2 regions of the Vibrio sp. 1069 genome follow, and region 2 is predicted to be linked to the other one. Evidence: riboswitches for the same ligand, from Rfam matches in the RefSeq annotation. Region 2 holds a riboswitch; the other holds the start of a gene.
What was found. A riboswitch is a leader RNA that binds a small molecule or an ion and turns the genes downstream of it on or off. The one in region 2 is predicted to bind lysine.
Positions count from the first base shown of each region.

Region 1: another riboswitch for lysine. It lies ahead of lysC (lysine-sensitive aspartokinase 3); the one in region 2 lies ahead of tet(35) (tetracycline efflux Na+/H+ antiporter family transporter Tet(35)).

Region 1 covers NZ_JAWOWP010000037.1:66-8,052, reverse strand. Annotated here, with positions in the region: gene R7040_RS23990 (cation:proton antiporter) at 1-981, opposite strand, end outside; gene metH (methionine synthase) at 1,173-4,853, shown strand; gene lysC (lysine-sensitive aspartokinase 3) at 4,940-6,292, opposite strand; lysine riboswitch at 6,394-6,572, opposite strand; gene R7040_RS23975 (pyridoxal-phosphate-dependent aminotransferase family protein) at 6,793-7,914, shown strand.
Region 2 covers NZ_JAWOWP010000001.1:188,035-196,021, reverse strand. Annotated here, with positions in the region: gene hisD (histidinol dehydrogenase) at 1-567, opposite strand, end outside; gene hisG (ATP phosphoribosyltransferase) at 573-1,469, opposite strand; His leader region at 1,523-1,660, opposite strand; gene tet(35) (tetracycline efflux Na+/H+ antiporter family transporter Tet(35)) at 1,841-3,442, opposite strand; lysine riboswitch at 3,552-3,734, opposite strand; gene R7040_RS00845 (H-NS family nucleoid-associated regulatory protein) at 4,317-4,724, shown strand; gene R7040_RS00840 (inosine/guanosine kinase) at 4,852-6,156, opposite strand; gene R7040_RS00835 (hypothetical protein) at 6,274-6,543, opposite strand; gene mnmA (tRNA 2-thiouridine(34) synthase MnmA) at 6,732-7,856, shown strand; gene hflD (high frequency lysogenization protein HflD) at 7,867-7,987, shown strand, end outside.

The DNA of each region.
Region 1 (7,987 bases), on a different contig from region 2:
AAGAGGGACTGAAATAGCCATCATGATCCAGTCTTCTTTGTGGAATTCAAACAGCAGCATCGACATGCCGATCAGTAGGAATAACACGCCATTCAAGAACTCATCAACAAGCTCCCAAAAATGGTCAAGGTGATCTTCACTCTCTTTTGAAAAGCCAATAAAGCGTGTCCAGTTGCCAATCATAATACCGGATACAACCATTGCTAGTGGGCCTGATACATGGATGTATTCAGCAAATGCGTAACCTGCTGTTGGGACACCAATGGTAAGTAACAATTCCATTGAGTGATCATCGGTGGCACTGATCAAGTAGTGGAATAGCAAACCGAGGACGAAACCATATGTGATACCACCGATAGCTTCTTGGATGAAGAGTAAGGTGACACTACCTACAGTTGGTGCCTCAGTGCCAAATGCAATCGTAAATAGAGTGACGAAGATAACCAAACCGAAGCCATCATTGAAGAGCGATTCTCCTTCAATCTGAGTGGAGATACGTTTAGGAGCATCTAGTTTTTTCACAATAGCCAATACAGCGATTGGGTCAGTTGGCGATATTAGAGCACCAAATAGTAAGCAGTAGACCAAATCAAATTGGATGCCAATTAACTGACAAAACCCATACAGCGCAAATCCAATAAAGAACGTAGAAAACAGTGTGGCTCCAAGGGCTAAAACAGTGATCTCCCACTTTTGATCTTTAAGGTTCGGGAGTTTGATGCCTAGTCCACCAGCAAATAGTAAGAAGCCAAGAATGCCTTTGAGCAAGAAATCTTCGAAGTTAATCCTTGTGACCGTCTCCGTTGCAATTTCGGTGAGATGGAACCAGTTGTTTTGACCCGCAATTAAGATTAGAAGTGAAAGCACCATTGAACCTGCGGTAATCGCAATGGTGGTTTGCATCTTTCCTATCTTGCTGTTTACAAAAGCAATTAGCATCGCAGCTGCGGATAGAAAACATAAAGTATGATAGACCGACATAGAGCTCTCTATTTGTAACATTTTATGAATGGAATTCTCGGCTGATGCTGCTTAAATAGCAAACATTTTTTCGTGATTATTTTGTAAGTTAAGAAGGAGATAAAATAATCATTAATTCCACGTTTAGACGTCTAGACTCCTGAAGTTTGTGTGATAGGATGGAAAGATAACTAAAGGAATGAGGCTGTACTGTGGGAAGTAACGTAAGACAACAGATTGAAGCTCAATTGAAGCAACGTATTCTTTTGATTGATGGTGGTATGGGAACCATGATTCAGGGATACAAACTTGAAGAGCAAGACTATCGAGGAACGCGCTTTGCGGATTGGCATTGTGATCTAAAAGGTAACAACGACCTGTTGGTTCTAAGTCAGCCTCAACTTATCAAGGAAATTCACGCTGCATATTTAGAAGCGGGTGCAGATATTCTCGAAACCAACACGTTTAACGCAACAACCATTGCGATGGCTGACTACGAGATGGAAAGCCTAAGTGAAGAAATTAACTTTGCAGCTGCCAAGCTTGCACGTGAAGTTGCAGACGAATGGACCGAAAAAACACCCGATAAACCGCGTTATGTCGCAGGGGTTTTAGGGCCGACGAACCGCACTTGTTCTATCTCTCCTGATGTAAACGACCCTGGATATCGAAATGTTTCTTTCGACGAGTTAGTTGAGGCTTACTCTGAATCGACTCGTGCTCTAATTAAAGGTGGTTCAGACCTTATTCTTATCGAGACCATCTTCGATACGCTTAACGCTAAGGCTTGTTCATTTGCTGTTGAAAGTGTGTTTGAAGAGATGGGGATTGAGTTGCCTGTGATGATCTCGGGGACTATTACTGATGCTTCCGGTCGGACATTATCCGGTCAAACCACAGAAGCGTTTTACAACTCATTACGTCATGTTAAACCGATTTCGTTTGGTTTGAACTGTGCACTTGGTCCAGATGAGCTGCGTCCTTATGTTGAAGAGCTCTCTCGTATATCAGAATCTTTTGTTTCCGCTCACCCAAATGCTGGGCTTCCGAATGCATTCGGCGAATACGATTTGTCGCCAGAAGATATGGCTAAGCATGTTAAAGAGTGGGCTCAAAGTGGCTTTTTAAACTTGATTGGTGGGTGTTGTGGTACAACTCCTGAGCACATTCGCCAAATGGCACTCGCGGTTGAAAATATCGCCCCTCGTCAATTACCTGAACTTCCCGTTGCTTGTCGCTTGTCTGGCCTGGAGCCACTCGCTATTGATAAAGACTCTTTATTTATCAATGTCGGTGAGCGTACGAATGTAACCGGTTCTGCGCGTTTTAAGCGCTTAATTAAAGAAGAGCTGTACGATGAAGCGCTCGATGTGGCTCGTCAACAAGTTGAAAATGGCGCTCAAATTATCGATATCAACATGGATGAAGGCATGTTGGATGCACAAGCTTGTATGGTTCGCTTTTTAAACCTTTGTGCGTCAGAACCTGAAATCTCAAAAGTACCAATCATGGTTGACTCTTCCAAGTGGGAGGTTATTGAAGCCGGTCTTAAGTGCATCCAAGGCAAAGGCATTGTTAACTCGATCTCTCTCAAAGAAGGCAAAGAGAAATTCGTTGAACAAGCTAAGTTGATCCGCCGTTACGGTGCGGCTGTGATTGTGATGGCGTTTGATGAGATTGGGCAAGCAGATACACGTGAGCGCAAAGTAGAAATTTGTACCAACGCTTACCGAATTCTTGTTGATGAAGTGGGCTTTCCACCAGAAGACATCATTTTTGACCCCAACATTTTTGCCATTGCTACGGGGATCGAGGAGCATAATAACTACGCGGTGGATTTCATTGAAGCCGTTGGCGATATCAAACGTGATTTACCACATGCGATGATATCTGGTGGTGTTTCTAACGTCTCATTCTCTTTCCGTGGCAATAACTATGTACGTGAAGCGATTCACGCGGTGTTCCTCTACCACTGTTTTAAAAATGGTATGGATATGGGGATTGTGAATGCGGGTCAGTTAGAAATCTACGATAACGTGCCTGAAAAATTGCGTGAGGCTGTGGAAGATGTCGTTCTTAACCGTCGTGATGACGCCACTGAGAGATTGTTAGATATCGCGGCGGAATATGCAGGCAAAGGGGTAGGTAAAGAGGAGGATGCCTCTGCACTTGAGTGGAGAACTTGGCCTGTTGAAAAGCGTTTAGAGCACGCGTTAGTGAAAGGAATAACTGAGTTCATCGTTGATGATACCGAAGAGGCTCGTGTCAACGCTTCAAAGCCATTAGAGGTGATTGAAGGCCCACTAATGGATGGGATGAACGTCGTCGGAGACTTGTTTGGTGAAGGTAAAATGTTCCTTCCTCAGGTCGTAAAATCTGCACGAGTGATGAAGCAAGCAGTCGCGCATCTGGAGCCCTACATCAATGCAGAAAAGCAGGTGGGACAAACAAACGGTAAGATTTTGCTAGCGACGGTCAAAGGTGATGTACATGATATCGGGAAAAATATCGTTGGCGTTGTATTGCAGTGCAATAATTATGAAATTATTGATCTTGGTGTCATGGTTCCTTGCGAAAAGATCTTAAAAGTAGCGCAAGAAGAAAACGTCGATATTATTGGTTTATCAGGGTTGATCACGCCTTCATTAGACGAAATGGTGCATGTTGCAAAAGAGATGGAGCGTCTCGACTTTAACTTACCTCTTCTCATCGGTGGCGCAACAACGTCAAAAGCCCATACAGCAGTTAAGATTGAGCAAAATTACAAGCATCCAGTGGTTTACGTGAACAACGCCTCACGTGCAGTGGGCGTATGTACTTCTCTTCTGTCAGATGAACGTCGCCCTGAGTTTGTTGAAAAACTTGAAGCTGATTACGAACGAGTACGTGATCAACATAATCGAAAGAAACCGAGAACCAAACCAGTGACATTAGAAGCGGCTCGAGCGAATAAAGTTGCTATCGATTGGGAAGCTTACACCCCTCCAGTGCCTGTTAAGCCTGGCATTCATATCTTCGATGATTTTGATGTGGCTATATTACGTCAATACATCGATTGGACACCATTCTTTATGACTTGGTCACTTGTGGGTAAGTATCCAACAATTTTCCAACATGAAGAAGTTGGTGAAGAAGCAAAACGTTTATTCGAAGATGCCAACGAGTTACTTGATCGAGTTGAGCGAGAAGGCCTGTTAAAAGCGCGTGGAATGTGTGGCTTATTCCCTGCTGCGAGCGTGGGGGACGACATTGAAGTTTATGCTGATGAAACTCGTACCGACGTTGTGAAAGTATTACGTAACTTGCGACAACAGACCGAGAAACCAAAAGGATTCAACTATTGTTTATCCGACTACATCGCACCTAAAGAGTCGGGTAAACATGATTGGATAGGGGCATTTGCTGTCACTGGTGGTATTGGTGAACGAGAGCTTGCTGATGAATACAAAGCACAGGGAGATGATTACAACGCAATTATGATTCAAGCGGTGGCGGATCGCCTAGCCGAAGCGTTTGCTGAGTATTTGCATGAGCGTGTCCGTAAAGAAATTTGGGGTTATGCAGCTGATGAAGATTTATCTAACGATGATCTCATTCGTGAAAAATACCAAGGTATTCGCCCTGCGCCGGGTTATCCCGCGTGTCCTGAACATACTGAAAAAGGACCGCTTTGGGAGTTACTTAATGTGGAAGAGAACATTGGTATGACTCTAACCTCCAGCTATGCAATGTATCCGGGCGCGTCAGTCTCTGGTTGGTATTTCTCTCATCCTGACTCACGTTACTTTGCGATCGCACAGATCCAAGAAGATCAGCTAGAGAGTTACGCCGATCGTAAGGGGTGGGATAGGATCGAGGCTGAAAAATGGTTAGGGCCAAACATTAACGGTTAAATTGATGTTTACCTCGTCCAAATGTAACAACTAATGAAACGACAAAGGGCTGCAAATACGCAGCCCTTTGTTTTATTGAGTTGAACTTACTTCTCAAACAACTCAGTGTGGAGTTTTTGTATGGCTTGTTTCGATACCGATTCATGGAGCAAGAAGCATAAGTTGTGAGGGCTAGCGCCATAACAAATCATGCGTAGGTTAAAATCTTCTAGCGTGCCAAAAACCTGTTTCGCGTAGCCTTTACTCTCACTCATGTTGTTTCCAATGAGAGCAACGAGGCATAGGTCATGTTCAACTTCTACCTTACATAACTCTTCTAACTCTTCTCGTGCAGCTTGCGGCAGCTGTGGTGCTCCGCCAGAGGTATCAGTTTGATCAAGTGTTAACGATACACTGATTTCAGATGTCGTGATCAAATCGACAGAGATCTTATGCTTTGCAAGGATCTCAAAGACCTTTGCTAAAAAACCGTATGCGTGGAACATATTGGCGCTGCGTAGCGTTACCATGGTTTGGTTACAACGCAAAGCTAGCGCACGGAATAACGGTGAGCTTTCGACTTGGTGGCGAATCCAAGTTCCCCCTTTTTCTGGCTCTTTCGATGACCCTACAAATACCGGAATGTCGTGGCGCAATGCAGGTACTAGCGTAGAAGGGTGAAGGATTTTAGCGCCAAAGTTAGCCATTTCTGAAGCTTCACTAAAGCTGATCTCGGGAATTGGTGAGGCTTTTGGTGCAATTCGCGGGTCTGTTGTGTAGATTCCCGGAACATCAGTCCAGATTTCTAGCCCTGCCGCTTTAACGCTCTCAGCAATTAAGGCGGCGCTGTAATCGCTGCCCCCTCGACCTAATGTTGTTGTATTACCGGCTTCGTCAGATCCTATGAAGCCTTGAGTAACAACAACGGATTGTTGGCAAAGTGGTACGAGTTTATCTTGCGCAAGCGTCGAAATTGCTTCAATGTTTGGCTCCGCGCGACCAAAGTTGTCATCAGTACGCAGCACATCGCGGATATCAAAGCGCACTGCTTGAATGCCTCGCTCACACATTAACTGAGTTAGAATGTGCGTCGACATGAGTTCACCACATGCGACTAAATGATCGGTTAACTTCGCACTAGCTTGGATAGATGCAGCCTCGGCCAGGCTGGTTACGGTATCTAATATGCCATACACCTCGGCAGCAGTTTTCGTGCTGTCTTCGAGCTGAGTTAAAATGGCGTCATGAATGTTGGCCAGATTTTGCAGCAGCTCAGTACGGTGCGTTTGATCCTGAACGCCGTTGGCGAGTTCTACCAATAGGTTGGTGACGCCAGAGCAAGCGCTGCTCACGACCAGGCGAGTATTTGGATTGTTTTCGATAATGGTGGCGCAACGACTCATTGCCTCAAAGTTGGCAACACTGGTTCCACCGAATTTAGCTACGTTAAATGCGCTCACTGCGTTCTCCCACGACTTCCTAAAAAATTGTACATCCAATGTTTAGTGAGAAAAGGAACAGAGCAAAAAGAGAGGTATTTAGAATGCTATTTGAAAAATTTACCCTCAGAAGCCCTTCATCAGACTGCGCTGATGACAGTTGATGGGATTCAGCCCAATTCAACCGACAAGTCAAATCCTGCAACTTTGACTTACCTCGGCACTACTCCCCCTCAATGATTGGTGTTGGAATTGCGGTTCCACAAATCATCTACCTGGGTAGCGCTCCTCTTCTACATAAAGCTCAAACATTGAACGGTTTTGAGGCCTTAATGTCAATCAATATTTCAACCTTTATGGTGTTTTTTATTAACGATTTTGTGACACTGGTTTGACCTCCATACTTACGGCTAATTGCTGATAGAGGAAAAATCTATTAGGGTGAAGAACCCTACACCTGAGCCATGTTATTGAATAGAACTTTTAGAATGCTCAGGATAAAAGATAATCAAGGAGCTGACATGTCGATCCAAAGCTTTATTCCACCTCACCGTATTTTAATGGGACCTGGTCCTTCTGATATTTATCCTCAAGTGTTACAAGCACTAAGCCGTCCTACTGTAGGTCACCTTGATCCTCTGTTTATCGGTATGATGGATGAGCTCAAGCAGCTATTGAAGTATGTCTTTCAAACTGACAATGAGTTCACTATTGCGGTTTCAGCGCCAGGTAGTGCAGGGATGGAAACCTGCTTTGTAAACTTGATCGAGAAAGGCGATAAAGTGATCGTCTGCCGTAATGGTGTATTTGGTGAACGCATGCGCGAAAATGTCGTCCGTGCTGGTGGTGAAGTTGTTATCGTCGATGATGAATGGGGGACGCCTGTTTCCATTGATAAAGTCGAGCAAGCATTCGAACAGCACCCAGATACAAAAGTTCTTGCTTTTGTGCATGCGGAAACCTCAACTGGTGCAGTCAGTGATGCTCAAGCATTGGGTAAGCTGGCGAAACAGCATAATGCATTATCTATTGTTGATGCGGTGACATCGCTTGGTGGTGTGCCGTTAAAAGTGGATGAATGGCAACTGGATGCGGTTTACTCTGGTAGTCAAAAATGTTTGTCATGTGTACCTGGGCTCTCACCAGTGACGTTTTCTCCTGCCGCGATTGAAAAGATTCAAGCAAGAACAACACCAGTACAGAGTTGGTTCCTCGATCAGAGTTTAGTTTTGGGGTATTGGAGTGGAGAAGGCAAGCGTAGTTACCATCATACGGCGCCAGTTAATAGCTTGTATGCGCTTCATGAAGCTTTATTGATACTGAAAAATGAAGGATTAGAAAACGCTTGGGCTCGTCACCAACTGATGCATGAAAAACTCAAAAATGGCTTACAAAAGTTAGGCTTTGAATTTGTTGTGGACGAAGCCCATCGGTTGCCACAATTAAATGCGATTTACGTGCCTGAAGGAATTGATGAAGCAAAAGTTCGTGCTCACTTGCTAGAAACCTATAACCTAGAAATTGGTGCAGGCCTTGGGGCATTAGCTGGTAAAGCGTGGCGTATTGGCTTAATGGGTTACGGCGCTCGATCTGAAAACGTTGCGCTGTGCTTAAAAGCGTTAGAAGAGTCACTCACTGAATAAAATCATACAGCAATGAGATAAAGAAAAGCGAAGGTCATCCCTTCGCTTTTTTTGTATTTATTGTGCCGTCCTA
Region 2 (7,987 bases):
TGCAGCAACTGCTTGGCCACCACCGACGTTATACACTTCATCAATACCGCACAGTTTCGCTACGTACAAAATCTCATCAGCGATTGGCGGTGGAGAACAAAGAACGACTTTACGACAACCTGCAATTTTTGCAGGAACGCCGAGCATCAAAACAGTCGATGGCAAAGGCGCACTGCCACCAGGAATGTACAAACCCACTTTTTGAATTGGGCGTGTTACTTGTTCACAAAGGACACCTGGCTGGGTTTCCACCTTGATCGGTTGCGGCTTTTGCGCTTTGTGGAACTTAGAAATATTGGCGTAAGCTTGCTCTAGTGCGCTCTTCATTGACTCTGACAAACGCTCTGACGCTGCCTTAATTTCCTGAGAAGAAACACGAATGGATTCAGGCTTAACACGGTCAAACTTTTCTGTCAGCTCAATAAGAGCAGAGTCACCTTCTTCTCGAACTTTAGCAATAACTTCGGCCACAGCAGTGGTGATATTGGCACCTTCTGCAATAGCAGGGCGCTCCAAAATAGAGTCTTGCTGATTCTCACTTAATGATTGCCAAACGACTGTTCTCATGATGCTTACTCCATCATTTTTTCAATTGGTAGAACGAGAATTGAACTTGCGCCCAACTCTTTCAGCTGTTCCATTGTTTCCCAGAATAGGTTTTCAGAACTCACTAAGTGAACAGCCATTTTCTGCTTATCTGCAGAAAGAGGAAGAACAGTTGGGTCTTCAGCACCTGGCAGTAGTGCTTTAATTTGATCTAACTTCTCTGCTGGGGCGTGAAGCATAATGTACTTAGATTCTTTCGCTTGCTGCACGCCTTGCATGCGAGTTAACAGCTTTTCGATTAGCGCCACTTTGTCTGCGTCGAACTCACCAGTGCGTTGAATCAATGTCGCTTTTGATTTGAAGATAATTTCAGCTTCTTTAAGGCCGTTCGCTTCCAGTGTTGCACCTGTAGAAACCAAATCAGCGATAGCATCAGCGAGACCCGCGCGAGGGGCAACTTCTACAGAGCCTGTCAGCATACATGTAGAGAATGGAACGCCGGCTTCATCCATGTACGCTTTTAGAAGTTGAGGATACGTTGTAGCAATACGCTTGCCAGCTAAGTCTTGTGGACCGTTGTACTCTTCTTCCTTGTCGATTGCGATAGATAAACGACAGCCACCAAAATCAAGTCGACGAAGCTGAACAAACTCGCAGGGTTCACCTAATGCTTTGCGGTCAAGGCGAACTTCTTCTAGTTCATTTTCGCCAATAAAGCCAAGGTCAACCACGCCATCCATAATTAAACCTGGGATGTCGTCGTCACGAACCAAGAGTAAATCAATTGGCATATTTTCAGAATGGACAACTAAACGCTCGCCCATTACGTTGAACTTTACGCCGCACTGTTTTAGTAGAGCTTGACTCTCTTTGCTAAGACGACCTTTTTTCTGAATTGCGATTCTTAAACGTTGTGTTTGCATTGCTTTGTCCCTATGCAAGATTTTGATATCTAAGTATTTTTCAAACTAATAAAACTAAAAAACCCTCGGGAGATTGAAGTCTCCCGAGGGTTTAAAATCTGCTTTTACTTTGATTTTACCTCCGGGAGTTTCCTGCCTCCCGGGTATGCGTACATCGCCCGAAAGACTAGATTGGGTGATGATGGTGATGAATGTTCATTACAAAATTACGCATACTTATTTCAAGGCTCTTCTCATTTGCTTTGTTACCAACCACACTAACCAAGCTGATTACTTTTTTCAACCCTTAATTTTAAAAAAATTCGAATTGTATAATACAAATAAAAAAGGAGGCCGAAGCCTCCTACAATTTCACCTTTTAAATCAGTGAATTACGCACTCTGGCAAGACGCTATTTTAGACTTTGAAAGCCATGACAAAATAGCGCAAACGATAACGAATGTGATCGACGCTGCAATGAACGAGAACGCAATTGAAGCAGTCATACCAAGGGCAATAAAGCCGACGCATGAAACAAGCGCGACTGATAATGCATAAGGTAGCTGTGTTGATACGTGATCAATGTGGTTACAACGTGCACCCGTCGATGACAAGATAGTCGTATCTGAGATTGGTGAACAATGGTCACCGAATACCGCACCAGCTAAAACCGCACTCAGCATCGGTAGCATTAGCGCTACGTCTGTTGCGCCAGCCATGTCACCCGCGATTGGTAACATGATACCGAACGTACCCCATGAAGTACCTGTTGAGAACGCCATTAGGCCAGACAACAAGAATAGGATAACTGGTAGCCAGTGCGGGTTAATGTTGCCCTGCGCCATTGTCGAAAGGTAAGTACCAGTCTTCATATCACCGATAACAGAACCAATGGTCCAGGCAAATACTAAGATTAGAATCGCACCAAACATAGACTTAGCACCAATCCAAAGTGTACGTGCGATCTCAGCCATTGGTAGACCTTGCTTCACAACAGTAAACAGTGCAACTGCTAAGCCAAGCAAGCTACCGTAGATTAGTGATGTACCTACATCTGTATTTTCAAAAGCACCAAGAAGCGCAAACTCCTTACCATCAGCAGCCAATGCTTGGCCACCCGTGTAAAGCATTGAAGCGATAGTGGCGATAATCAGCGTCACGATAGGAAGTATCAAATCTGACACTTTACCCTTTTCACTTTCACGGATATCTAGCTCTTCGTTTAGGTCATGCGCTTCTTGCGAGTCATTTTCTTTGTCTTTATCAAAGCCACGACCTTGCGATGCAGAGATCTCATGCTCACGCATTTTACCAATATCAAGACCAAACCACGCAACAGCGAACACCATTAGCAGCGCAAAAACGGCGTAGAAGTTCATTGGAATAAGACGAACATATGCGCCAAGAGCAGAATACTCTGTGACCCCATGTGAGACTAAGATCCCGCCAATAATAGTAATAATGTAAGCACCCCAGCTAGAAGCAGGCATAATTACACACATTGGAGCAGCGGTTGAGTCTAGAATGTACGCAAGCTTAGCGCGAGACACATAAAAGCGATCGGTTACTGGGCGAGAGATCGCACCAACAGCAAGGCTATTAAAGTAATCATCGACAAAAATGAATACGCCTAAAAAGGCGGCAAGAAGTTTGGAGCCGCGTTTACTCTTCACTCGAGATTGTGCCCATTCAGCAAAAGCACGAGTACCGCCAGATAGCGTTAATAAAGCTGTTGTCATACCTAATAAGATTAGGAAGCCAACAATGCTCATGTTCCAAGTGTTAATTCCGCCATCTTCAATAAAGACAGAAGAAACTTGAGAACTGACGTAACCTGCGGTGTCGCTGATAGACCAGCTATTAAGTAGCACCGCACCTAGCACGATACCTACACCCAAGGAAACTAATACACGTCGAGTCAAAATCGCCAAAGTCAAAGCGACAATAGGTGGCAATAATGAAACAGGAGAACTAGAAAAATCTATTAAATTCATGATCTTCAAAAACCAAAGTTTGGCTAGAGATCTACTGCAGACAAGTCACGTAGCATACGATACGTGCTCATGTTGAACTTAGCGACAGGGAAGCGAACACTCCACCCAACCCTACAGTAGCGCTCCATAGTTTAATGTGAATATATACTATGGCAGTGTTGTTCCTTTCAGATACAACCCCAGCAAGTAACTTTGATGAGTTACTTACTTCGGCAATCTTCGCCTTCCACTATTATTCATTGGCATCACCCCAATAATAGCTACTCTTCGAGACCGCGCCTCTACGGCAACAACAAACAATTAACCACTAACTGTACAAATTAACAACAAATTGTCTGCAATATTGCATCAGGTGGCAGCCATTGTACTTATGATGAGAGTCAATGCAACACATCAAACTAAATTAAACAAATAAATAATGGCTGAGATAATTTATAAACCTTGCCTAATTCCATAAGTTTTGTGCAACTGAAATCACATCAATCATGTTATTTATGAAACATTATTACTACCTTAGAAATATCATGGTTTATCTTATATCAATAAATTAAGGATATATGACACACCATTAAAGATGGATGCTTCATATTTTTAAGTAATAACTCAAATTTTTTTATAAAAAACCAAGCTGTCACTCTCTCTATACAATAATGATTGTTGATTTTAGTTCTCATCTAATAATGATTTATTTCGAGTGTAATAATATTAATTGCTTTAAAAAATAGTCAAATTTAAACAAAATCTTGATTTAGCATTTGCACATAAGGAAAAGATAAAGTTAAATATAAGGACTCTTTGTTTATTTATAGATTGGCATTATTTAATCGTAACGATAAAAAGTGCCCAACACATTAACCTTTTAATAGGAATCGTTATGTCAGAGCTGACTAAAACCCTTCTAAATATCCGTAGCCTTCGTGCATTTTCTCGTGAGCTGACTCTAGAACAATTGGAAGAAGCTCTAGATAAACTCACTACTGTCGTAGATGAGCGTCGTGAAGCAGAAGAAGCAGAACGCGCAGCACAAGCAGAGCAAGAAGCTAAGCTTGCAGAGATTGCTGAGAAAATCGCTCAAGACGGTATTGATGTAGAAGCACTTATTACTGCGCTATCTGGCGAAACTAAGACGAAAGGCAAAGCGAAGCGCGCACCTCGCCCTGCTAAATACAAATACACAGATTCAAACGGTAATGAGAAAACTTGGACTGGCCAAGGTCGTACACCTTCGGCGATTCAAGAGCAACTTGATGCAGGTAAATCTCTGGATGAGTTCCTAATCTAGATCCGTGCTATTTTTAAAAGGCTCCCATAGGGAGCCTTTTTTATTTAAACCATTACAAATAAAAAAGGCACATTTCTTAATGCGCCTTTTACTTTAGTTACAGAATAGTTAATTAAACCGCTTCGTATTAACGTTCCCAGTATGCTTCTTCTAGGCTATCTTCTCGCTCAGGAAGTCCGCGCGACAATCGTGGTGAATGTTGCACGAGAACTTCGTAGCTCGCACGGTTTGCGTATTTGCAGACTTGAGAAAAAGAAGAGTAAGTTAAATACTCGTTACTGTGCTTGCTTGAATTAGGCACATTTTCTTTATGGTATTTATTTGCTGCCATATCATGAAGAACAGCAGATAACGCGGCATCACCTGCGCCATTTGTATTCTTAATTTTTTCTGGACCACCCATATATGGCGAGATATGCGAGTACACTTTTATTGGCGTCTCGCATGAGTCTTTTTTCGCCGGACGACTAAATTCATAACGATTAAATTCAGCAATTGACCCTGGAAGTAATGGCAAAGAAGTTTCGCGCTTCGCGCTATCTTCCGTATACCCAGCCATAAATAGACCTACAGGACCCGCCGTGCACAATACTAAATCAGCCCACTCCAATGTTTTATCAGACGCAGCAAGTGGATCAGATTCCCCCGTCAGTGCTTCTGCTTCATCTTCATTCATCGCAACGACTGAAACGTTATCTCGAATGAATTCTTGCCAATATTTAGGGTCATCTTGAATAACAAACTTTGTGCCTAAAGTCAGAACAACAGGCACATCATTCTTTTTCGCGTACTCAATTGCTTTCATTGTTGCTTCCGGCATTGGGTCGCCGTCTTTGCAACGTACTAGATATGACGTTAGTACAAGTGCTGATGCATTTTTAAAGATTTTCTCTGGAATGCTATCAGGATGGAGTTGGTTCATTTGCCCTTCGCTGATAGCAAAAGTACGTTCACCGTCTTCTGTGATAAGAGCAAAACAACGGCCAATTGCACCATCTACACCTTGTAGGTAGTTCAAGTCCATGCGGCTTGATGTATTACAAAGATAACGGTAACCGTAGCTGCCAATCTTAATATCCTGGCTCATCACTCCAAGTAGTGTGGAGCGGTCATCCGCTAGCACGGAGTAGTTATGTAGCGTGTTACCAATTGTACCGCCCGCATACTCATTGGTAATCAAGTTCTCTTCTTTCAGTTGCTGGTATAACTCTTCTGCTCTTTCGTCATCGATAACCAGAGAGTGACCTTTACTCAGACCGTACTTTTCAATCACATCCGTTGTAACTTTTGCTTCAATATCAACCAAGGTTTGGTCAATACCAATGATGTGAGTGCGCGTCATCTTCTTGCTTTCTTGTGCTTGGCTCACCAGCGGGTCACGAGCATGAACAGGAAAATAGTGCTTCGATTTGCGTTGTCCAGGAAATTTCATATTGTCAGTCTGAGTAAGGGGATGAAAAGGAGAGCGGATTCTATACCGCTAATAATAAAGCAGCAATAAAAGCGATTATAGCAAACGTTTGCTGACAGCTTTTTTCTTTTAGGTGGCTTATTCACCTTCCATAAAGCTGAGATCTGGTAGTTGCTCAAGGTGCTCGCTATAACGCTTTAGGTTGAACTCACCTTCATTCTTCATTACATCAAAAATCTCAATTGACATCGCACATGCCATCATCGCAACCGCATCTTCACGTGGTGTGCCAGTCATCATTAAACGCATAAGGGTTTCTTTTACTTTAAGCGGGTTGCCATCTTCGAGCTGATTTTCCACAATTTCAATCAACTCACTTTCTTGCATAAATTGGTTTTCTTCTGTCATTTGGTGTTTCCTCTTGGATTTTGGCCAACTATGCCATATATACCTCTTCTATACTTGCGAAATTACTCGTTCGAATCTTTGTTGAAGAAAAATCCAGCGAAACGAATTGTGATTTCGATCTCGGATCTGTCACCGGTCTGTGGATTCTGATAGAATCTGCATCCCGTTTATTTAAGTGGTGTTTAGTAATGTCTGATAACAGCCAAAAGAAAGTCATCGTCGGTATGTCCGGCGGCGTTGATTCATCTGTTTCCGCGTATCTTCTAAAGCAGCAAGGCTACCAAGTAGAAGGCCTTTTCATGAAGAACTGGGAAGAAGATGACAACGAAGAATATTGTACAGCGGCAGAAGATCTTGCTGACGCTCAGGCAGTATGTGACAAGCTAGGCATCCACCTACACACTATCAACTTTGCTGCCGAATACTGGGATAACGTATTTGAGTACTTCCTTGCTGAATACAAAGCTGGCCGTACTCCGAACCCTGACATTCTTTGTAACAAAGAAATCAAGTTCAAAGCATTCCTAGAATTCGCTGATGAAGTACTTGATGCTGATTACATTGCAATGGGCCACTATGTGCGTCGCTCTTTCCCAGAAAATGGTGAAAAACCACAGATGCTACGTGGTCTAGATGGCAACAAAGATCAAAGCTACTTCCTGTACACATTAAGCAACGAGCAAATCGCACGTAGCCTATTCCCTGTTGGTGATCTAGAGAAGCCAGAAGTGCGCCGCATTGCGGAAGAACAAGATCTAATTACCGCTAAGAAGAAAGACTCAACTGGTATTTGTTTCATCGGTGAACGCAAGTTTACAGAATTCCTAGGTCGCTACCTTCCAGCTCAGCCTGGTAATATCGAGACGCCAGAAGGCGAAGTGATTGGTCAACACCAAGGCCTGATGTACCACACACTTGGTCAGCGTAAAGGTCTACACATCGGTGGCCGTAAAGGCGGCGGTGGTAACGAGGACCCATGGTTCGTTGGTGAGAAAGATCTAGAACGTAACGTTTTGATTGCTGTTCAAGGTAAAGACCATCCAATGTTGAAATCAGAAGGTCTACTTGCATCACAACTTCACTGGGTAGATCGTGAGCCAATTCGCGATGTTATGAAGTGCACAGTGAAAACTCGTTACCGTCAGGAAGATATTCCTTGTACAATCATCCCTATCGATGATGAAAACATTAAAGTTATCTTTGACGAGCCACAAATTGCTGTAACTCCAGGTCAATCAGCAGTGTTCTACAAAGGTGACGTGTGCCTAGGTGGCGGCATCATCGAGCAACGCATTAAATATTCTCAAGCTTAGGAGTCGTTACGTGGCGAATACACTTTATGACCGTACTATCGCTTTCGCTGGGATTTGCCAAGCTGTTGCTTTAGTTCAACAGGTAGCGAGAAACGGACATTGTGATCAAGATGCTTTTGAAACATCAATCA